DNA from 4 places in the Ruegeria sp. HKCCA6837 genome. Region 3 is predicted to be linked to each of the others. Evidence: riboswitches for the same ligand, from Rfam matches in the RefSeq annotation. Region 3 holds a riboswitch; each other region holds the start of a gene.
What was found. A riboswitch is a leader RNA that binds a small molecule or an ion and turns the genes downstream of it on or off. The one in region 3 is predicted to bind cobalamin.
Positions count from the first base shown of each region.

Region 1: another riboswitch for cobalamin. It lies ahead of GOV91_RS18035 (DUF1636 domain-containing protein); the one in region 3 lies ahead of GOV91_RS08475 (DUF1636 domain-containing protein).
Region 2: another riboswitch for cobalamin. It lies ahead of GOV91_RS14515 (hypothetical protein); the one in region 3 lies ahead of GOV91_RS08475 (DUF1636 domain-containing protein).
Region 4: another riboswitch for cobalamin. It lies ahead of GOV91_RS07700 (DUF4198 domain-containing protein); the one in region 3 lies ahead of GOV91_RS08475 (DUF1636 domain-containing protein).

Region 1 is NZ_WQGD01000015.1:82,895-88,465, reverse strand. Features, by position in the region: gene GOV91_RS18045 (SLC13 family permease) at 1-512, shown strand, start outside; gene GOV91_RS18040 (NAD(P)-dependent oxidoreductase) at 592-1,548, opposite strand; cobalamin riboswitch at 1,695-1,912, shown strand; gene GOV91_RS18035 (DUF1636 domain-containing protein) at 2,006-2,380, shown strand; gene cobW (cobalamin biosynthesis protein CobW) at 2,382-3,437, shown strand; gene cobN (cobaltochelatase subunit CobN) at 3,441-5,571, shown strand, end outside.
Region 2 is NZ_WQGD01000010.1:49,882-55,452, forward strand. Features, by position in the region: gene GOV91_RS14495 (bifunctional 2',3'-cyclic-nucleotide 2'-phosphodiesterase/3'-nucleotidase) at 1-11, shown strand, start outside; RNA gene ffs (signal recognition particle sRNA small type) at 51-149, shown strand; gene rsgA (ribosome small subunit-dependent GTPase A) at 308-1,336, shown strand; gene GOV91_RS14510 (hypothetical protein) at 1,373-2,230, opposite strand; cobalamin riboswitch at 2,363-2,585, shown strand; gene GOV91_RS14515 (hypothetical protein) at 2,676-3,083, shown strand; gene GOV91_RS14520 (protein-tyrosine phosphatase family protein) at 3,086-3,586, opposite strand; gene GOV91_RS14525 (DNA polymerase III subunit gamma/tau) at 3,759-5,522, shown strand.
Region 3 is NZ_WQGD01000004.1:192,153-197,723, reverse strand. Features, by position in the region: gene GOV91_RS08490 (iron ABC transporter permease) at 1-425, opposite strand, end outside; gene GOV91_RS08485 (ABC transporter substrate-binding protein) at 427-1,377, opposite strand; gene GOV91_RS08480 (ABC transporter ATP-binding protein) at 1,390-2,166, opposite strand; gene GOV91_RS08475 (DUF1636 domain-containing protein) at 2,163-2,519, opposite strand; cobalamin riboswitch at 2,758-2,956, opposite strand; gene GOV91_RS08470 (D-lyxose/D-mannose family sugar isomerase) at 3,056-3,721, opposite strand; gene GOV91_RS08465 (carbohydrate kinase) at 3,737-4,663, opposite strand; gene GOV91_RS22675 (glucokinase) at 4,703-5,571, opposite strand, start outside.
Region 4 is NZ_WQGD01000004.1:5,593-11,163, forward strand. Features, by position in the region: gene GOV91_RS22530 (hypothetical protein) at 217-390, shown strand; gene GOV91_RS07680 (energy-coupling factor ABC transporter ATP-binding protein) at 471-1,127, opposite strand; gene cbiQ (cobalt ECF transporter T component CbiQ) at 1,124-1,906, opposite strand; gene GOV91_RS07690 (cobalt ABC transporter permease) at 1,906-2,487, opposite strand; gene cbiM (cobalt transporter CbiM) at 2,484-3,095, opposite strand; gene GOV91_RS07700 (DUF4198 domain-containing protein) at 3,101-3,886, opposite strand; cobalamin riboswitch at 4,015-4,218, opposite strand; gene GOV91_RS07705 (LacI family DNA-binding transcriptional regulator) at 4,478-5,571, shown strand, end outside.

The DNA of each region.
Region 1 (5,571 bases), on a different contig from region 3:
GCCTATCGCTGTGTCTTCTGACCGGGGCAGCCGGAATGATGTTGACCCGTGTGCTTAGCGTGGATGAGGCCTATCGTGCCGTTGGATGGAACACCGTCTTCCTGCTCGCCTGCCTCATACCTTTGGGACAGGCCGTGCAGAACACCGGCACAGCCGCATGGATCGCACAGCAAATCATGGTCATTCTTGACGGCTGGCCACTTTGGTCGCTTCAAGCAGGCATTGCCGTTCTGGCAACAGCGTTTTCATTGGTCATGTCGAACGTTGGCGCCACCGTTCTGCTCGTACCACTGGCCGTATCAATTGCCGTGGCTGCAGGAGGCAACCCAGCAGTCTTTGCACTCACAGTCGCCATATCAACCTCGAACAGCTTCATCATCCCGACCCATCAGGTCAACGCACTGATCATGGGTCCGGCCGGGTACAAGGTCATGGATTTCGTACGCTCGGGCGGCATTATGACTGCTTTGTTTTTGATCGTTTCGTTGGTGATGATCAACGTCCTGTACTAGCGTGGCAATCGGGGCCGGATTTCTGGGCTGGCCACCCCGATTGCCGATGACATGTCGTTAGAAAGCTTAGGCTGGACCTTTACGCCGGACCTCGCCCTTGCGGAACAACTTCGTAACCAGGCTCTTCCGGTTCATCATCTTCCATCTCCGGCGGGAAACCGGGGGCTGTGATGTCCAGGCCTGTCGCCTCTTCCAGTCGTTTGATGATATTCGGCGACAGCTCGCGATCCCCATACCGGGCAATGCCATCTTCAAAAATCTTGATCATGACCGGGTTCATTTCCAGAGGCACCCCGGCGCGGTCAGCGACCTCTTGAAACAGACCAATGTCCTTTTTCACCAAGTCCATAGTGAAAGAAATATCGCGCGATCCGTTCAGGATGACCTGACTTTCCGTTTCATGCACAAAGGACGTGCCGGACGAAATTTTTATCGCCTCGTATGTTGTGTTCAGATCCATCCCGGCAGCCTTTGCCGTGACCAGCGCTTCGGCGCAGGTGATCAGGTTGGCCGTGGCCAGATAGTTGGTCATCACCTTCAGAACCGAGGCAGAGCCCAATTCACCTGTGTGCAAAACACGCCGCCCCATGGTGGTCAGAAACGGCAGAATTCGCTCAAAAGTCGTACGATCACATCCCGCGAAGATCGAGATATTGCCGGTGGCGGCCCGATGGCACCCGCCCGAAACCGGGCAGTCCACTGCCGCGCCTCCGCGTTCGATCACCTCGGCTCCCAAACGCTTGACCTCGGTCTCATCGGTTGTCGACATCTCCATCCAGATTTTGCCGGGGCTCACTTCGGGCAGCATCTCTTGCATGACCGCATCTGATGCCGCAGGCGATGGCAAGCAGGTGATGACGGCATCGCAATCGCACATCAACTGTGCCGGGCCTTCGGCTGCCTTTGCGCCAAGGGCGACGAACTCGGCCACCAGATCCGCGTTCAGATCATGCACTGTCAGATCAATCCCGTTTCGCAGCAAGGAACCCGAAAGCTTGCCGCCAACGTTTCCCAACCCGATGAATCCTACTTTCATATGTCGCCTCTCCCTGCTGGCTTGTACCCGTCATGCGATCACGGATTTATCTGACCATTCATGCCGCCCAACGACAACCACAGGTCGCTTTTCACACCCACACCCTGATGTTACGCGCAACGCGCTTGACAAGCGGGCCAGCGGTGCCGCATGACCCATTCGTTGGTGTCGGCAAGAGCCGATGAAAAGGGAATGCGTCAACGGATCTTTCGCCAAACGCAGCCGCCCCCGCGACCGTGACCGGAGAGGGTGCCCAATGCCACTGGCCAAGGCCGGGAAGGCGGGACATCCGACAGAGGACCCTAACGTACCAGGTCTCTGACATCCGCAAGCCGGGAGACCTGCCAGCACCCGAAGTTGAAACCGGGCGGGGTGTTCCGGTGTCGGGTCCATGTTGCGACACGTGGCCCGCTTGAAACCCCGTCCCCCGCGAAGAGGATTTGGGGGGATGAGAGACATGACTGAGACCACACCGGTCGAGCTTCTGGTCTGCACGACCTGCCGCCGCGGGCTGGCTGTCGAAGACGAAGCGCAGCGCCCCGGCACTTTGCTGCATCAAGCATTGGAACAGGCCGAATTGCCCGACGGCATTACACTGAAACCTGTCGAATGCCTGTCAAATTGCGATCAGGGCTGTTCAATCGTGCTGCGCGGCGGTCCCGATCGCTGGACCTTCGTTTACGAGAACCTGAACGAAGTGGACCATGTCGATGTGATCATCGACGGCGCGACCAAGTATCTGGCTACCGAAGATGGCCTGGTGAAATGGCGCGAACGCCCTGAACATTTCCGCAAAAACTGCGCCTCGCGCATTCCCCCGATTGGAGCCTGACATGTCGAATCTCGAAAAACTTCCCGTCACCGTGATCACCGGCTTTCTGGGCTCGGGCAAAACAACGCTGGTCAAACACCTGATACAGAACCCGCAGGGCAAACGTCTGGCCGTTGTGGTCAACGAGTTTGGCGACGTGGGCGTGGATGGCGACATCCTGAAATCCTGCGCCATCCCGGATTGTCCGGCGGAAAACATCATGGAACTGGCGAACGGTTGCATCTGCTGCACAGTGGCTGACGACTTCATCCCAACCATCGAAGCCCTGATGGCGCTGGAACCGCGCCCCGAGCATATCCTGATCGAAACCTCCGGCCTCGCCCTGCCCAAGCCGCTGTTGAAAGCATTCGACTGGCCGGACATTCGTTCGAAGATCACTGTCGATGGCGTGATCGCTCTGGCCGATGCCGAGGCCGTTGCCGCCGGTCGCTTTGCCCCGAATGTCGAAGCTGTGGACGCCCAGCGCATGGCCGACGACTCGATCGACCACGAAACGCCCCTGTCCGAAGTGTTCGAGGATCAGATCTCGTGCGCCGACATCATCCTGTTGACCAAGCCTGATCTTGCAGGGCCCGAAGGTGTAGCCAAGGCCAAGGAAGTCATCGCCACCGAAGCCCCACGCCCCCTGCCTGTTGTCGAAGTCGCCGAGGGCGTCGTGGATGTCCGCGTTGTACTGGGTCTGGAAGCCGCAGCCGAAGACGACATGGATGCGCGCCCGTCGCACCACGACGGTCATCACGATCACGAACATGACGATTTTGAAAGCATCATCGTTGAGTTGCCGGAACAAACCGATCCGGCCGATCTGGTCGCCAAGATCGAACGTCTGGCGACCGAGCTGAACATCCTGCGTGTCAAAGGTTATGCCGCCGTTCAGGGCAAACCGATGCGCCTGCTGGTTCAGGCTGTGGGCGCACGGGTCCGTCACCAATATGACCGCCCATGGGGACCAGAGGAAGAGCGCCGTTCGCGTCTGGTGGTCATTGCCGAGCATGACGATATCAAAGAGGCCGAAATCCGCGAAATCCTTGCAGGCGTCACCGAGGCTGCCGAGTAACCCATGCACGTCGTCTTCCGCGAAAGCCACGGGCTCGAGGAAACCGAGACCCCAACCGATCTGGGCCAAAGCCCGGCGGATTTGGTTGTCTTGTCCTTCTCGGACAGCGACCTCGGCGCTTTCGCGGCGGGTTGGCATCGTGGCGGCGGAACCGAGGGGCGAATGCCGACGCTTCGATTGGCCAATTTGACCGCCCTCAAACACCCTCTGTCCGTCGACACCTATGTCGAGCAGACGTTGGACGGCGCCAAGGGCATTCTAATCCGCCTGATTGGCGGCGTGCCTTACTGGTCCTACGGCTTGCAGCAGGTTCTGGCGCTGGCGCAGGCTAAGGGTATCGCGCTTGCCGTTCTGCCTGCGGATGGGCGCGAAGATACGCGGCTGGATGACTATTCCACCCTGCCCGTCTCAACGCTGCGCCGTTTGGCCCATCTGTGCGACACAGGTGGAGAGGTCGCAGCGCAAGCCGCATTGGCCCAGATGTCCTTGGCAGCAGGGCTTTATGCCGGGCCGGTGATGGGCGCAAAGACTCTGCCTGAATGCGGGGCATGGTGCCCGGATCGTGGTGTAATCCCAGCGGATACCGCGTTCGAAGGCGGCGCGAAACGTATCGTCGTCACGTTTTACCGCGCCTACCTGACGTCGGCCGACACTGCTCCAGTCGCAGCTCTGATCCGCAGCTTGCGCGCACGCGGATTTGCCGCAGTGGGCCTGTTCGCACCTTCGCTCAAAGCGCCAACAGCGGCCGATTGGTTGCGCGAAACGCTTGGGACTTTGACCCCCGCTGCCATCATCAACGCCACGTCTTTTTCGGGCAAAGGTGCATCGGGCACGTCTCCGCTGGATGCCGCCAATGTGCCAGTGTTTCAGGTTGCTCTGGCCACCTCGCGCCGCAAAGCCTGGGCCGAAGCGGAACGCGGTCTTTCGCCCGCCGACCTTGCCATGCATGTTGTCTTGCCTGAGGTAGACGGACGAATTTCGGCGGGCATCGCTTCATTCAAGGAACCGGGCAAACGCGATCCTCATCTGGAATACTCCCGCTTTGCCCATCGGGCCGAGGCCGAACGGATCGAAGCCATTATCGACCGGGTATCAGGCTGGCTGCGCCTGAACGACAAACCAAAGACGGATCAGATCCCGGCGCTTGTGCTGTCGACCTACCCCGGGAAAGACTGGCAGATGGCCCATGCGGTGGGCCTGGACGCGCTGGCATCCGCCGAGGCGATGCTGTCCGATCTCCAGAACGAAGGTTATGACACCGCGCCAGCAGAGCCGATTGCTGAAACACTGTTGGACGCCCGCATTTCTTGGCCGCTGGACGAGTACTTGCACGCGCTGACCGATCTGCCCGAGCAATTGCGAACCGACCTTCAAACGGTTTGGGGCAAATGCGAAGACGATCCGGCCATTGCAGATGGCGCGTTCCATTTCACCGCCCTGCGCCGGGGCCAAGCTCTGGTCGCGCTGCAACCCGAACGTGGAACACCCGAACTGCGCGATGACGATTATCACGACCTGTCGCGCACACCCCGCCACAGCTATGTCGCCTTTTATCTGTGGTTGCGCAAAGGTCTTGGTGCGGACGCGCTGATCCATATCGGTGCGCATGGCACTCTGGAATGGTTGCCGGGTAAATCTGTGGCCCTGTCTGCCGATTGCTGGCCGGAAGCGCTGATCCGCGACCTGCCAGTGATCTACCCCTTTATCGTCAATGACCCCGGCGAAGCCGCGCAGGCCAAGCGTCGGATCGGGGCCGTCACGCTGGGCCATATCCCACCGCCGATGAAGGAAAGCGGGACGCCGGACCGGATGGTGCGGTTGGAGTCGCTGCTGGATGAGTTCTCGAACGCAGACGGGTTAGACCCCAAGCGCCGCGACCGTTTGCAAGAAGATATTCGTGACGAAGCGCAAGCCATCGGGCTGGAAAACGATCTTGGGCTCGATCAAGCCACCTGCACAGCCGAGGCGATCACCCGGATAGACCGCTTTGTCTGTGACATCAAGGAAAGCCAATTCGGCGACGGGCTACATATCTTTGGCCGCGTGCCCGAAGTGACAGGCAATTTCGACCCAACGGCTTCGGCCCATGCCGAACGAAGTGCTCTGATCGACGCGCTCGGGGGCAAAAGGATCG
Region 2 (5,571 bases), on a different contig from region 3:
TGACATTCTGACGGGTTGTCTTTTGCCCACACCTTCCCTATATCCAGACTCGAGAGGTTGGCGCGGGCGAGCGCCTCGCCAACCTGGTCAGGTCCGGAAGGAAGCAGCCACAACGAGCCCCGCTTGGGTCGATGTCCAACCTCTCACTTCATGAACCTTAGCCACAGGAGGGCTTTATGATTGTAACAAAAACCCTTCGGGCAGCGCGGTTCTGATCTCACACTACTTGCTGACTGCCTGAACACATGACCCGGGGATGCGCGATCGCCATCCGTTGGGATTGCTGTTTCTGACAACAGGCAGACCAATGAATTCTTCACTTTCGGACCTTGGATGGTCCTCTCACTTTGCCGCGCAACACGCGGCTCATCCTTCGTGCACGCCTTTTCGCATCGCTTCCGTTCATAGGGACCGCCTGATCGGGCTGAATCCGCAGGGCGAATCTCCATTGCTGACCCTTGATCAATCGACCGGCAGCTATGCCGTCGGAGACTGGGTTCTCACGGACGACGACAATCGCGTGCAACATCTACTCGACCGGCGCAGCCTGTTGCACCGGCGCGCCGCCGGTACAGGCGCTGCGACGCAACTGATCGCTGCCAATGTCGATGTGCTGTTCATCGTCAGTTCGTGCAACGCTGATTTCAACCTGCCCCGGCTAGAGCGTTATCTGGCACTTGCACATCAGGCAGGATGTTACCCGGTTGTTGTCCTGACAAAGGCTGACCAATCGGATGACCCCAATCGTTTCTCGGAACAGGTGCAGGCTCTGGACCCGTTTCTGACAGTTCTGGCGATCAACGCGCTAGACCTAACGGAATTGGAAAAGGTCTTATCCTGGTGCCCCAAAGGCCAGACCGGAGCACTGGTTGGGTCGTCAGGCGTTGGCAAGACGACATTGTCCAACGGCTTGACCGATCAGGATTTGGCGACGTCAGGTATTCGCGAGAACGACGCTCGCGGTCGGCACACAACCACGGCGCGCGCGTTACACCGGATGCGCAACGGCGGCTGGCTGATTGATACGCCTGGAATGCGCGCATTGCGTCTGCTTGAAGCTCAGGACGGTATCGACGAGGTGTTCTCGGACCTCGCCGAACTTGGCCTGAACTGCCGTTTTTCAGATTGTCAGCACGAATCCGAACCAGGCTGTGCTGTACAGCGGGCGATCAAACAAGGCGTGCTTGACCCTGCCCGCTTGGATCGATGGCGAAAGCTTCGGCGCGAAGATCAGCGCAACTCGGAAACCGTCGCCCAATCCCGGGCACGGGACAAAGCGTTCGGTAAGATGGTGCGGGGTGTCATGAAGGATCGAAAACTGCATAAAGGGCGTTAAGCAAAAAATACTCGGTAATTCAAAAGTCGAGCCTGATCACGCGATCAGGCTCGGCCAAACTGCCGCATTACGCCGAGCAAAAGCTCCGATATGGCCAATCTCTGACAATCCGAAGTCATCAGACCTAAGCAGGTGCCGCTTAGCCTCGGCGCCATAAAGGTCGGCAAGCCGCCAGACAGCTTCGGGCGGGACCATCTGGTCGTCCTCGAAAGTGAACAAATCCACGGGTCTACCGGAGCCGTCCCAACGCGCCTCAGGAAGGTTTTGTCCGATTTCAGGTACATAATTCAAAGGAGCCGTGCACCATTCGCGCCATTGCCAGTAGACCGAGCCCGGCAAGTCCGCACCAAACCCGATCGCATTTCCCGGCAGATAGCCAAGTGCTTTGACCAGTACCGGTGCGTGTCCATACCAGAAAACACCGGCCAATCCACGGTAAGGCCATGGGTGATCACTGAGGGTTACGAGCCCCGAACACACGCAAATCATCCGATCGATTTGGTCGATGTCGGGCTGAACAGGCCCCAGCATCGCACCAACGGAATGACCAATGGTCCATTGCTGCGCATCAGGATAACGCCTGCGCATTTCCGCCCGCGCCGCTGGCATGTCGATCAAAGCCCAATCCGCCATTGTTGCACGCGCATCCTTCATACGGCCGGTCAGAGAATGCCCGAAATCCCGGTAGTCATAGGTCAGACACGCCATACCCCGCTCGGCCGCTAGCCACTGTGCGAAGTGGCGATAATAGTCGCGCGGCACACCCGTTGCACTATTCAGCACAACCACGGTTTCAGGCTCTGACAGCGGTCGGTACAACCGTGCTGCAAGGGTCGTGGACCCGGATGGGAAAAGGAAATCTTCAGCCAACACCGTCTGCTCTGCGTCCAACATGATCCCTGACCCTGCACTGAAAAACTGAATTGCTTGGCTTCAATATTTTAAACACTAAAGAGGAACGTTCCCCCCATCCAGCATGACCACACGTCGGGGTAAAAGATCAGCTTGACTCGGAACCGGATCAGACGCTAGCGATTGTGTGATGGTTCCTGTCCCCCACAAGGGGTCGGGATGAAAAGGGAACACGGTGCGGTTCAGTCTGGTCATCCGGGCGCAAACCAAATCCGCGACTGCCCCCGCAACTGTAAGCGGTGAGCGATGCCAAAACACCACTGGCCCCTAGGGCTGGGAAGGTCGGCAAAGCCATGACCCGCAAGTCAGGAGACCTGCCATCGGAACTGAAACCGAAACTCGGGCGGGGTGTCCGGGCAGGTCCTGACAGCACGTTGCCGTCCCACCTGACCCAACTCTCCTGCCCACCACGCGCGGAGGGCGCAGGATGATCTGGAAGACGAAGACGCATGAATACAGTGCAACGGTGTGTCAGCGGACGGGCAAAACCTGCCCTGCCCTGGCGCGGCTGGCACGCTCAATTTCCGAGGCGATGAAGCAGGCCACAGCCGCCACAAGCGACGGGTTCGAGTTTGAAGGTGGCAGTGAATTGTCACATTGCACGCAAGGATGCCACGCAACTTTCCGAGCGCAATCAGACAGAATTCGCATCTTTTGCGATACACAGCCTGAAGCAGAGCCGCAGGACCTGAACGCTTACGCCGATCTGATCTTTGGAAACACGTTCAGCGCCTTGCCATCCGGCATCATTACAGACCCACCCTGCGCGATGATCGAGGTTGCAAAGCTGCGGCCTCGCAAACCCGTGCACGCGCCTGAACAGATTTCGGCCTAAGACTATACGACTTGAGCCTGAAAATTCTGTGCTGCCCAGGCCAACTGGGCATCAGTTTCCACGGCACAGGGCCGCAGGGCTCGCAAACGCTCCAGTGCTTTGTCTGGCTGTTCGCCGCATTCGATCATCAGCCGCAGGACAACCATTCCAGACCTGCCGCAGCCGCCCCGACAGTGCACCAGCACCCGCCCTCCGCCCGTCAAAGCGTGCCGGGCGGCAGCGCTGATCGAGGGCCACGCCTCTTCAACTGCAGGCGTAGGGGCGCCAAAGTCTTCGATCGGCAGATGCACCCACCGGCTGGCGCGGCCTTGAATATCGCTGCCGAATTCCTGCGCCCCGTTTTGGAGCATCTCGACGTCCGTTGTCATTGAAACAACCAGCCCCGGCTTCCATGCGGCAATCGTATCCAGATCCCTTTCATAATCCCCGCCCCGTCCGGGCATCGATGTCAGGGCAAGTGTACCCCCCGCGACTTGCAGGGCATAGATAACCAGTTGCGACATGAACCAGTGTCCTCCACCAAGAACTCTTAACGAAAATGCACCATAAATTTTGTTGGACCAGCTTAGTGCGAATCCGGTCAGAATCTAAATCAAAAATCATCGCGCCTCGCGGTGGACGCGGAAGGCAGCGGCCACTACGCTGAGCCGAAGCACCGAATCCGACCGAGAAAACATGACCGACACGCCCAGCCCCGCCTATCAGGTTCTCGCCCGCAAATATCGCCCGGAAACCTTTGCCGATCTGGTGGGTCAGGATGCCATGGTGCGCACCCTGAAAAACGCGTTCGAAGCGGACCGAATTGCGCAGGCTTTCATCATGACCGGCATTCGCGGCACCGGAAAAACCACCACCGCACGGATCATCGCCAAGGGTATGAACTGTATCGGGCCCGACGGTAATGGCGGCCCGACGACCGAACCTTGCGGCCAATGCGAACACTGCGTGGCGATCATGGAAGGCCGCCACGTCGATGTGATGGAGATGGACGCCGCCAGCCGAACTGGCGTGAACGATATTCGCGAGATTATCGACAGTGTCCGCTATCGCGCCGCCAGCGCGCGTTACAAGATATACATCATCGATGAGGTCCACATGCTCTCGACCAGCGCTTTCAACGCGCTGCTCAAGACGCTTGAGGAACCGCCCGAGCATGTGAAGTTCATCTTTGCAACCACTGAAATCCGCAAGGTGCCGGTCACAGTTCTGTCCCGCTGCCAGCGCTTTGACCTGCGCCGGATCGAACCCGAGGATATGATCGGCCTTCTGCAAAAGATCGCGTCAGCGGAAGGCGCTGAGATCGCAGAAGATGCGCTGGCGCTGATCACGCGCTCCGCGGAAGGGTCTGCAAGGGATGCAACCTCGCTGCTGGACCAGGCGATATCGCACGGGGCGGGTGAAACCACTGCCGAACAGGTTCGCGCAATGCTGGGCCTTGCGGACCGTGGCCGCGTTCTGGACCTCATGGACATGATCCTGCGGGGCGACGCCGCAGGCGCACTGACAGAACTCAGCGGCCAATACGCAGAAGGTGCTGACCCATTGGCTGTCTTGCGCGATCTGGCTGAGATCACACATTGGGTGTCCGTCGTGAAGATCACGCCAGACGCCGCCGAAGACCCAACCGTTTCTCCGGACGAACGGAGCCGTGGCCAGCACATGGCAGAGGCCCTGCCGATGCGCGTTCTGACCCGGATGTGGCAGATGTTGCTGAAAGCGCTCGAAGAAGTCTCGGCCGCGCCCAATGCCATGATGGCCGCTGAGATGGCCGTTATCCGCCTGACCCATGTTGCTGATCTGCCCAGCCCTGAAGAACTGGTCAAACGGCTGCAGGACGCCCCGCCGCCTCCGGCAGGTGGACCTAGCGGCGGCACCTTGATGTCTCGGCAGGGTGCAACACCCGCGCAGGCCAGCGCCACCCCCGCATCCACATACGCCTCGGCCCCACGTGGTTCAAGCGGCGCGCCGGTTGCCGCATTGGCACAGGATGCTCAGACGGCCCTGGCCCGGTACCCGACCTTTGAGCACGTGGTCGAACTGATCCGCGCCAACCGCGACGTGAAGCTTCTGGTTGAAGTGGAAAACGGCGTGCGACTTGTGTCTTATCAGCCCGGTCGGATCGAGTTCACCCCAGCCACGAATGCACCGACAGACCTTGCGCCCCGGCTGGGCTCTGCCCTGCAACGCTGGACCGGAAACCGGTGGGCTGTCTCGATCGTCTCGAACGGGGATACGCCGACAATTGCCGAAGTGCGAGATGAGGCCGAGCTGGCCTTGAAGGCCGAAGCTGAAAAGCATCCTCTGGTTCAGGCGGTGCTGGCGCAATTCCCCAAGGCAAAGATCACAAAGATCGAGACGCCGGAACAACGCGCCGCCCAGGTCGAGACCGAAGCGCTTCCTGAAGTTGAAGATGAGTGGGACCCGTTCGAAGAAGACTGACCCGAAAGCGCTCGATCCCGTGTCGCAAACGAAGCAGATCGACCCTTCA
Region 3 (5,571 bases):
TGAACCAGAGCCAGAACAATGCCAGAGGCTATAAGCCCCCCGCAAAAAGCCGCCAAAGGCAGGGTCCAGACCCCCAGCACATCGCCAGTGACCGTTATGACAAGAACGGCCCCAGCCGCCGCGCCCGAGGACAGGCCAAAAAGGAACGGATCGGCCAGATCGTTGCGCGTGGTTGTTTGCAAAACCACGCCAACTACCCCCAGCCCTGCGCCGATCACAGCGGCGAACAAGGCTCGGGGGAGGCGAAGGTCGAAAACGATCCGATGCACCGGGGACATTTCACCTTCTGTCAGGCCGGTCCCCAAGCCAATGGCGGTAAAGACCTCGGCCATTGGGATCGAGGTTGTGCCATAGATCGTAGACAGCAGCAAAAGGGCGGTCAGAATGACCGCCCCCAGCAAGATCGATCGGCCCAAATGGACCATGTCAGTTGGTCTCCGGATGCATCGCATTGGCCATCTTTTCAATGGCTTCAATATTTGCCGGTCCGGGTGTCAATTCCTCGTAACGCAGGCCGATCCAGCGCGCGTTCTTGACTGCATCGGTTTGTGACATGACAGGATGATCTTTCAGAAACTGGAAGGTATCTTCTGCACCATTTCCTGTTTGATAGTCCAGTAGCACCAGGAATTCCGGGTTTGCGGCTGCCACGGTTTCCCATGAGGTGCGACCCCAGCTGGTATCCATGTCATGTGTGACGTTTACACCCCCCGCAGCGGCAATCATGGCGTCCGGGATGGCGAATTTACCTGCGGTAAAAGGCGCATCTGCCGGCCCGTCCAGCAGGAAAACACGAGGTTTTGCCAGATCAGCGGTTTTTGCCTCAATGGCCTCCAACTGGTCTTTCCAGCCCGAAACAAGATCTTCCGCCTTGGCTTCGACGCCCATCACCTGACCCAAACGCAGGACGTCGTCAAACAGCAGATCCATGCTGGCTTCGGGGCGGTCTTTGTTCAGGTGCACGCAGCTTTCGGTCAAGACCATGGTCTTGATGCCAAAGGGTTCCAGCGTGTCTGGGGTCACTTCGCCACCTGGCTGCATTCCGTAATACCAACCAGCGAAAAACATATCGGGTTCGACAGAGACAAGGTTTTCAACTTTAGGATATTTCGGAGCCAACTCGGGGATGTCACCGCGCTGTGCGTCAAAATCCGGGCTGGTCTTGTACCAGCCTGTGATGCCGGTCAGGCCGACGATCTTGTCTTGCAGACCCAAAGCAAACGCCATGTCAGTCATGTTCATGTCGTGAACAACGAGCCGTTCTGGCGTTGTTTCAAAAACCAGTGGCTCGCCGCAATTGTCCACTGTAATGGCATCCGCGGCTGCGCCGCTTGCCAGGCCAGTGAACAAAGCCACAGGCCAGAGTTTCCGCATCATTGTAAGCTCCTGTTATGATGACAGTTTACGTTTTCGAATATCCAGAGCAGGGATCATGCGGCCCTCATGCTGGAAACACAGATAATCCACTCCAAATGTATCGCGGACACGATCCGTTGTCAGAACATCGTTGACAGGGCCAAACCCTGTCAGGCGTGTTGACTTCATCAATGCCACATGTGTGGCAAATTCCGGGATCATGACCAGATCGTGGACGATCATGACAACCGTCACGCCCAATTCAGCGACCAAAGACAACATGTGCCCCTTGGCATCCGGGTCTAGGTGATTGGTCGGTTCGTCCAGAAACAACAGAGACGGGTTTTGAGCCAGCGCACGTGCGATATGCGCCCGTTGCCTCTCACCCCCCGATAGCTGACCCATAGGTTTGCGGGAAAGGTGCATTAAACCCGTTGTTTCCAAAACCCGGTCAAGATCTTCCCTGTGTTCAGACGCGGACTTGTCAGCCTTGATCGGAATTTGGCCAAGTGCAACATAGTCGTGCAATCGCAACCGACTATCCGGCATTTCCTGTTGGCCAACCACAGCGATCGTCCGCGCGCGTTCATGGGCCGACAAGGTGCGCAGGCTTTGACCTTTTATCTGCACATCACCCAGCGCAATACGTTCGATTCCGCAAAGCAGCTTGAGCAGCGTAGTCTTCCCAGCCCCATTCGGTCCCGCAATCGCCAGAATTGATCCTTCTTCCAAGCCAAAGGACACATCCTGAAGCAGCACATCACCGTTCAAGGCATAGTATTCTAGGTTTTCGACAGCCAGGAAACTCATGACGGCCTCTGCGATGGCAAGGCAGGCATGCGCGACAAGGTTTTGGTGAACAGTGTTAGTGGGCGGTCAGTTGCGTTTGTCCAACCATCGGAACTGAGCTGATATTGCCCGGCGAATTCCACCACTGCATCCAGATCCTGTTCCGAAACGATGTCACCAAACAAATACTGCGCCTTGCCCGGTGCCTGAAAACCGACGGTGGTTGGCCGGTCGCAGCCCGCCATGCACGCGACCTCCCGGATTGCAAACCCTTCGGGCAGTTTTCGCGCCAATGCGCCACTCACTTGATCGGTGGACATCGCGCCTGTGCATGTCGTGCATACAAGTAGGAAATGATCTGCAGTTTTCGTCATTGTGCGCACCGGTTACCGCTGATCAAACTACAATACAATGTTATAACATTACTGTTTTGAGAATCGCGATCTTTTCGCGAGGCCACAGCACAATAGGTATTGGGGTTGAGGATAAAGCTATCAGTCACCTGTTGCATTGTCCGCTCTGCTTGAAACCAAGCGCGGACAGAAGGTGCCAAAAATGGAAACACGCGAAAACCGTGCCATCAAAGCCTCCTTCCAGGACGCCCCGCCCCGGGTTGGTTAAACATCGGATGGCAGGTCTCCTGACTTGCGGGTCAAAGCTTGGCCCACCTTCCCAACCCTTTCGGGGTCAGTGGCGCAGTGGCGTCGCTCTCCGCTTACAGTTGCGGGGGCAGTCACGGACTTGGCGCAATACAGCGCCGCACCGTATTCCCATTTTCATCCCTTTCGGAACCATCCAACTCAGCTAGGCTGGCGGTGCTGGACTTGTCAAGAAGGAGAAGCAGTCGAGCCGATCCAAAACATCTGGGCGCGGCACACATTCACGTTGGCCGGTTCTAGCCTTGTTGATGTCAGTAGTCGGAAACCAACAAGAAGTCCGGCGCTGCATCTTCCTCGATCTGTGAAAACCGAGGGATGGGATCTTCGAAGACATTGTCCGTACGGTCATCATTCACGGTCGAAACCTCGCCTATTAGGCAATCGCCGTGTTCTGCCCAGAATGCGTGCCAGACACCCGGCATCAGGGTCACGCTTTGCCCCGGTTTCAGCCGCAAATGCTCACCTGGTTGCAACGTAGCAGGGCAGGCATCGCTGGGTACCGTCACTGGCGTGTCCCGGTCGATGCCCCCGTCAGGGTCAGATGCGTAAATCTCCAGCACCAGATCACCCCCGCCGCGATTGATGATGTCCTCGGCCTTTACGATGTGACGATGCATCGGAGACAGTTGTTTATCTTTCGAGATCAGCAATTTTTCCGCATACAACATCCCGCGACCTGATTTCAGATCATTCACCTCACCATTGCGCAGAGTGAAGAGGAACAGGCCGAGTTCATCAAACCGGCCCTGAGCGTAATCGGTGATGTCCCAGCCCAGCCCCCGACTGCGGATGGTTTCAGCTACAGGACTTCGCATCTGATCGGGCGACCAATCGGCAAAAGGTGGTAACACGGCTCCAAAGGATTGTATGAAAGCCTGCGCTTCGGACTTGATGCGGTTAATTTCGGATCGTTTCATTGGTTTTTCCAAGAATTAAAGCTCATGCGCCCAGGGCGGCTCAGCCCCGGCACGGGATACGGTTACAGCTGCGACTTCGGCTCCCAGTCCCATGGCCGCGCGCAACGCTTCTGGGGTCAGGTTTCGCAGGCCTTGTTTGGTCAGTTGCTCAGCACGGCTGAGTGCGGTGAGCACACCGGCATTGAACGTATCGCCGGCACCGATCGTGTCTACGACCTGCACCGGTTTCACCGGCACCGAAACCTTTGATCCATCTGCCAGATACCCATGTGCGCCATCACCGCCCCGGGTCACTATCAGGGCCGTTGGCCCGGCCTGCAACAACAACGCGGCTTTCGCCGACTCGGGCTCGGAACCGGGAATGATCCAGTCCAGATCCTCGTCGGAAACTTTGACGATATCGGATTGCGCAATCATGTGGTTCAGGCGTGTTCGGAACCGGGTCTGATCCTCGATGAAGCCCGGACGGATGTTCGGATCCAGCATCACCGCACGTTCGCCACCATGACGCTTCAACAATGACGCGTAGGCATCCGCGCAGGGCTCACACGCCACACTAATACCCCCTAGATACAAAGCAGAAACCGCTGGAAGCTGATCTGGCATATCTTCCGGCGTCAACATACGCCCAGCCGTGTTTTCATCGACAAAGCTGTAGGTTGCGTGCCCATCTTGAAGTTGAACAAAGGCAAGCGTGCTGGGGCGATCCGAGACGATTACATGCGATGTATCAACGTGACTGGCGTTTAATGCGGTGATCAACTGCTGACCGAACATGTCCGTTGAAATGCCCGTCAACATCCCCACAGGTACGCCCAGACGCCCCATGGCGACTGCTGTATTCAGGATCGCCCCGCCAGTATGTGGAACAAAGCCGTGCGCACCGGAAACTGTCGGCTCGGCGATCATATCAATCAGGGCTTCCCCGCAGCACAAGATCATTCGACAGTCCTTTCCTAGAGTTCCTGAGGGGCACGTCGCTTAACGCTTGAGGGCGTTCTTGCAAAAGTTGTTTGCACCAATGATGCCAAATTCGGCTTGTTCTGAGACGTACAGGTTCAATGACTTTCGCAACTCACTAAAACGTCCACCGCCGTTGAACGCGTCCTTGAAGTCCTGATCAAAGAGCCAGCGGTTTTTCTCGGCGACGCCGCCCACAAGAAATACCCCACCGGCAGGCATCAGAGTAACTGCCATGTCGCCCATAAGTGCGCCCAGATGCGTGGTGAACATCTGCGCTGTTTTGACTGCGATGGGGTCCGCGGCATCGCGGGCTTCGGCCAAAATCTCTTTGGCAGAGCGCAATGAAGGCTGTGCGTTTCCAGCCGCCAATCCAACGGCTTGATACAGGATGGGCAAGCCCGTTCCGCTGAGGAACATTTCCGCTTCCAGAGCCAGGCTGTTCCCGAAAAAGCATTCAGGTGCAATTCGGCGGGCTGCTTCAAAGATCTCTACCTCGTCGCGGTGACGCGGATACAGTCCCACGTGGCCGCCTTCGCCGGAAACCGTGTGATAATGCCCTTCAGAAAACAACAAAGCTCCGACACCAAGCCCAGTGCCGGGGCCAACCACCAAACGCGTGCCCACAGGCGGTTTCGCCTGACCTTGCAAAACCGAAACTTCGTTCTGTTTGACGTCAGCAACTGACCAAGCTGCCGCTGTGAAGTCATTAATAACAAAAGTATGCTCCGCCCCGGTCGCCTGCGCCAGTTCAACCTCGGACAAGTCCAGATTAGCGTTTGTAAGACGGATGACTCCGTTTCTTACAGGACCAGCCCCAGCAGCAACGACCGCCTGAGGATTTGTGCCAACCTCATCTCGCAGAGAGTGAAATGCGTTCAGCAGATCGT
Region 4 (5,571 bases), 190 kb from region 3:
GTTGTGCCTGCCTGCCATCGCGCTGAACAGATCCGTTTACACGCCTGTTGGAACCGGTGGCTACCGCAAACCCCCAGTCGACAAGATCTAAGTCAATATCTCGTACAATTTCATGACGCCGATTGACGAGGACCGAACTCGGTATTTCTGGTTTCAGTGCTGAAACACTGATCCCGATAACGCAGAGGTTTCAAAGTTCATGAATGACGCGTGCGGATGGCGTTTCTCGAAGACAAAGGGGTGTTGGAGCAAGTGCATCTGGGTATGAAGCACGCCAAGACTCCCTATATTGATCTTGGTCTGGATAAGGGCGCAAAACTGTTCCGCAAAGCACTGGACAGCGCTATCGAAGCTGAAACGACATCCATGAGCACTACTGCGCGGGCTTAGAGGTCTTTTCCCTATACCGTTTCGCCTGATGAGGGGCAGGGAGCCAATGTGTTGACCAATCGTCGGCAAAGCACAGCAGTTCAAAATCCCGCGGCGACAAGTCTACCGTTTCTCAATTCAAGCGTGCCCGGGGCCAATGCCTGACGGAAAGATGGCGCATGGCTGACCAGTAAAATGGCCTGTGGCAAACCCTGTAGTATCTCTAGCAGGCGGGCTTCGTTCTGGGTATCGAGCGCATTGGTCGGTTCGTCCAATAACAGTGCCCGGGGTTCCATCGCCAATACGGTGGCAAGGGTCACAAGACGCTTTTCGCCCCCCGACAATTTATGTGTTATGCGATCACGCAAGTGCATCAAGTCTAGATCAGAGAGAACTCTGTCGACGATGGCGAGAGCATCGTCCTTGTTGCGCCCTAGATTGAGAGGCCCAAACGCGATGTCTTCTGCCACAGTGGGGCAAAACAGCTGATCGTCAGGGTCTTGAAACACCAGTCCGATCTCGCGGCGAACCTCGTGAAAATCGGCCTCGGTGCGCCGATCTTTTCCAAGGGCGATCACACTACCCGAGGTTGGCTTTTGCAAACCAAGCGCAATTCCAAACAGGGTGGATTTCCCTGCTCCGTTAGGTCCTGCAATCGACAGGCGTTGCCCTGGTTCAAGCGTAAGCGAGGCGCCGTCCAGTACGGGTGCTTGACCGGGATAGGCGAAATGAATGTCTTCCAGCTTGAGGATCGTCATGCGAAATCCAGACAAAGAAGCCCAATGCACACTATGCATAGAGTCGCCGCAAACACGTAGTCGCGCAGGGTCAGGTTAAATTCCTGCAGCAAGAGAAGCCGTCCAGAGAATCCTCGGCATTTCATCGCTGCTAAGATTCGCTCGGACCGTTCGATGGCGCGGACCAACATCATGCCAACCAGATAGCCAAAGCTGCGATACGTGTGCCAATTAGTGCCCGGTCGAAACCCACGGACCTTCATCGCCGCGCGCAGGCGCATATATTCCTCGCGTAAAACTTCGATGTAGCGAATGGTAAACATCAGAAGGTGGACGAGTGCTTCGGGACAGCGCAGTTTATACAACGCGTGGCCAAGCGTAACCGGTTCCATCGTTCCAACCAGAACCATCAGGGACAATATGACGGCGTTAGCTGTCAGCGCAATCTCAGTGGCTTTCCAAAGGCCTTGCCAACTGGCCGGAAACCCAAATAAGTTGAACATCGCATCCCCGGGCGTGGTAAATGGCAAAAGTACCAACATGAAGATGATAAAGCTGTCCATCATCGCCATACGTTTGAGCGTTCGGCGAATGGGCAGGCGAGACATCAGCAGCACTCCGATAGAAACAGCCAATGCCGCAATCAGCCCTGGAATGGTGCTGAGCGAGACCGTGACAATGGAAAAAACACTCGCCACCACGATCCGCATCCGAGGATCCAAGCCTTGGATCACCCCAAAGGATGCACCCGTACCAGTCTCGGCCAATGTCTTGGCCTGGGGTTCCAGGGCGTGGGCCATCAGGAGGTCATCTTCTTGCGTGCGGCGATGTAAAAGCCGATTCCGAACAAACCAATGATGTAACCAATGCCACCCAGGATCGTTTGCAGATCGTTGTGTTCACGATAGGAGGCAATCTCGCGTCGCAGCGGGCGGGTTTCGTCTCGGACCGCCTGAGCAATTGCGGCGCGTTCTTCGTTCGTCAATGATGCGACAGTCACCTGCGTCCCACCTTCCTTAGGGGCAATCATTGCGGCAGTTTCGACCACGTCAGCTTCAACACCCATTATCGCCGCGACATCGGCAGCAGGCATGGTGACTTCTGCCACATGCCCCGCGCCCAAGTCTGCTTTGAACGTGTGTTCTACCGGGTTGGTCGGGGTGTAAAGGAAGAAACCATCTGTATCGGTCAGTGTTCGTCCCAACTCAGCACCATCGGGCCCGTACACGATGACTTTTTGGTTTTGCGCCATATCGCCGTTTGAAAAGCCCAATTCGCCTTCGATTGCATCGCCTGCAGGAAAGACCCCTGCGATAACTTTGTGGGCCAGCGCAGGAAGCGGCATCAGTGACAACGCAATAACAACGAGCAGTTGCCTCATGCCGATGCGCCTTTGTAAAAGAGTTCTGGTTTAACCTGACGAGCCAGTAAAATGGCGAACCCGGTCAGAACCGCTTCGACGGCCATGACAGGGACGTGAGCAAATAACACAAGCTTCGCAGCCGGCAGGAATTCGTCGCCCGACAGCGCCAGCGATACTGCGACAAAAGCCGTCGTAGCTGCGATTGAGAAAGCGCCGCCTATGCCGCCCCAAACTGCTCCTTGAACAGGCGTGCCCTTGGCGATCAGACGACCGAAGATTATCCATGTAAGCACCGCCGGAAGGGCGATGTTGACTGTGTTGATCCCAAGCACTGTCAGTCCTCCAAAGCCGAAGAACACAGCCTGAAGCAGCAAGCCAACAAAAAGCGCCGGAAAGGCCGCCCAGCCGAGCAAAAGCCCGGCCAGACCGTTCAGGATCAAATGCACAGAGGACGGGCCGATCGGAACATGGATCAGTGAGGCGACAAAAAAGCTGGCTGACAACACCCCCGCAGTGGGAATGCGATCTAGGTCCAGCGATTTCAGCCCCATGGCGATCCCGCCTGCTGCCGCGATTGCGCCGCCAATCACAACAGGGTTCGAAAGGGCTCCGTCCACAATATGCATATGGGTTACTCCAGATCCCAGGCGCGGATCCAGATCACAGCGTCCTGACTTAGTTCTTTGCCTTCATGTTCGGTCTTCGGGCCCGAACCCAACGCGGCGAAACCCCAGTAGCCTGCTTTTGGCACGCCAAAGGTGAAATAGCCGTTCTCGTTCGAAATCGCGACCAGTGCGCCGCCTGGCAATGGGGAAGCAGTTGCGTTTTTTGCGCCGTTTCCGGCCAAGTCGGGTTCCGCGGCCATGTATTCGATTTCAATCTCTACGCCAGCCACTGGGTTGCCCTCGCTCAGCACACGTCCCGTGAAGGTCGAGCCAGCGATGATGTTATAGGGCTTGTTCAGCGGCAGAATTTCTGTGGCCAGACCTTGCGGCTGGTCCCAGTCGGTGGGCAGCTCGTTTCGGTTCAGATACGCCTTGGTGATCTGCTGGATATAGATATCCTCAGATTCCTCATAATAAGGCGCAGGTACCGTTACCACGACGTAATCGCCGGAACGTTTCACTGGAACCGAGCCCAAAAAGGCCTTGGCCGTGTTCTCGGGGCCTTCGAAGGTGGTTTCTTGCAACGTACCCAACAAATCGGTCTTTTCGCCGTTGTGGATCACATAAAATTCTTCTGGCTTTTCGAGGGTCATTACATGCCCGGCTTCAAAGGGATGCCAGAAGACCAACTTGACCGGAACGTCGCCGGGACGATCAATCATGGTATCTTGGGTGTATTCCAGCAGGAAATGAGCCTGGGCAATAGCAGGCAATGCAATGGCAGCTGTTGCCGCCAACAAAAAGTGTTTCACAAACAAGCCCTTCTCAAGTCGCGCCTTCCCCGGCACGCATTGGTTTTTGACATAGGGGAATGCGAAACCATTTGCCCAAATAGGCAAACAGTTTCGGCGCACACCCCGTCGCCGACGATCAACGCCCCTTCTGAGGGCGCATGTTCGGCAGGTCTCCTGACTTGCGGGTCAAAACGCTTGGCTGGCCTTCCCGGGCATATCCCAGTGGCACGATCAGCCGCGCTCGCCGCTTACAGTTGCGGGGGCAGTTGCAGAATTGGCGAAGAAAAAGCCGCACTGCATTCCCTATTGCCTCCGGGTGAGTCCCCGGAACCGAACATGGTGCGTTGATGGCAGAAAAACTTGTACACGGTCAACTCTCGTTTGCGGCATCGCTTAGGGAAATACCGAATTTCAGCAAGGTATATAATTCGCTTTTTTGCGGTACTGTGCATGGAGGTTGTCATTGCTATAGCCTGCCAATCGGTGCGGTGACCACAGAGTTGAAGTCGAAGCATCAGTATTCCGACTTATGAAACCCGAATTTTTCAAACCGCACAAAAATAGATTTTTCCGTTGCCGAAACCGGTTTCGGAACCACAAAATGATGGAATGACAGCGAATCTCAACACGCGACAGCGACAAATCCGTTCCCGGCGCGCCTCGGCGACTGGACGGGTGAAGCTTGATGAACTGGCCGATCAACTCGGCCTTTCGAAAAGCACGGTGTCGCGGGCATTGAATGGGTATTCCGACATCTCAGAATCAACGCGAAAGCGGGTTGAGGTGACGGCGCGCAAGATGGGGTATCGCCCGCTCAGCCACGCTCAGGCCATCCGAACGGGGCGCGTGCGTGCCATTGCAATGGTCATCAACAGTGAAGAACCGGATCGGCACAATCCGTTTTTCCAAGACTTTCTGGCAGGGGCTTGTGAAGCTGCCAGTGCGTCTGACTGGACGATGACAATTTCGACCGCGAAGTCGAAACAGGATATGCTGAACATGCTGGGCCGTTTGGTTGAAGAACGTAAGGCCGACGGATTTATACTGCCGCGAACCGAAGTCGATGATGCGCGCGTTGGATACCTGAAGGACTTGCAGGTGCCGTTCATCCTTTACGGGCGGACTGGCTATGGTCAGGTCGGGTTTCAGGACGATACGTCGTGGTTTGATATTTCCGGGGAAACAGCCTTGAGCGACGCGGTCGAACGTCTGGCCCGTTTTGGTCACAGCCGTATCGGGTTTGTCGGCAGTGATCCAAAGTTCAACTACAGCCACCTGCGTCGGGATGGCTATGTCGACGGGCTTAGGGACGCAGGATTGCCAGTTGATCCCGAATTGATACGCGAAGGGGCCCGCACCCGCGAAGAAGGGGCCGCTGAAGCGCGCGCTTTATTGCGTCTTCCTGTCCCGCCGACCGCGATTGTATTTGCGACAGACCAAGCGGCACTGGGAAGCTACTCTGTCTGCGCAGAATTTGGCCTTGAGATCGGGCGCGATGTCTCGGTTCTTGGATATGACGGGGTCCCGGAATGCCAATACGCCAGCCCCGGGCTAACGACGTTCAGCGTCGACTCTAAACGGGCAGGTGAACGCCTTGCTACGATGCTGATACGTCAGACCCGAGGAGAAGAGCCCGCAACTTTGCGCGAGCTCAGTCAGGCGGTGCTGATTGAACGCGACTCTGACGGACCGCCGCTGCTGAC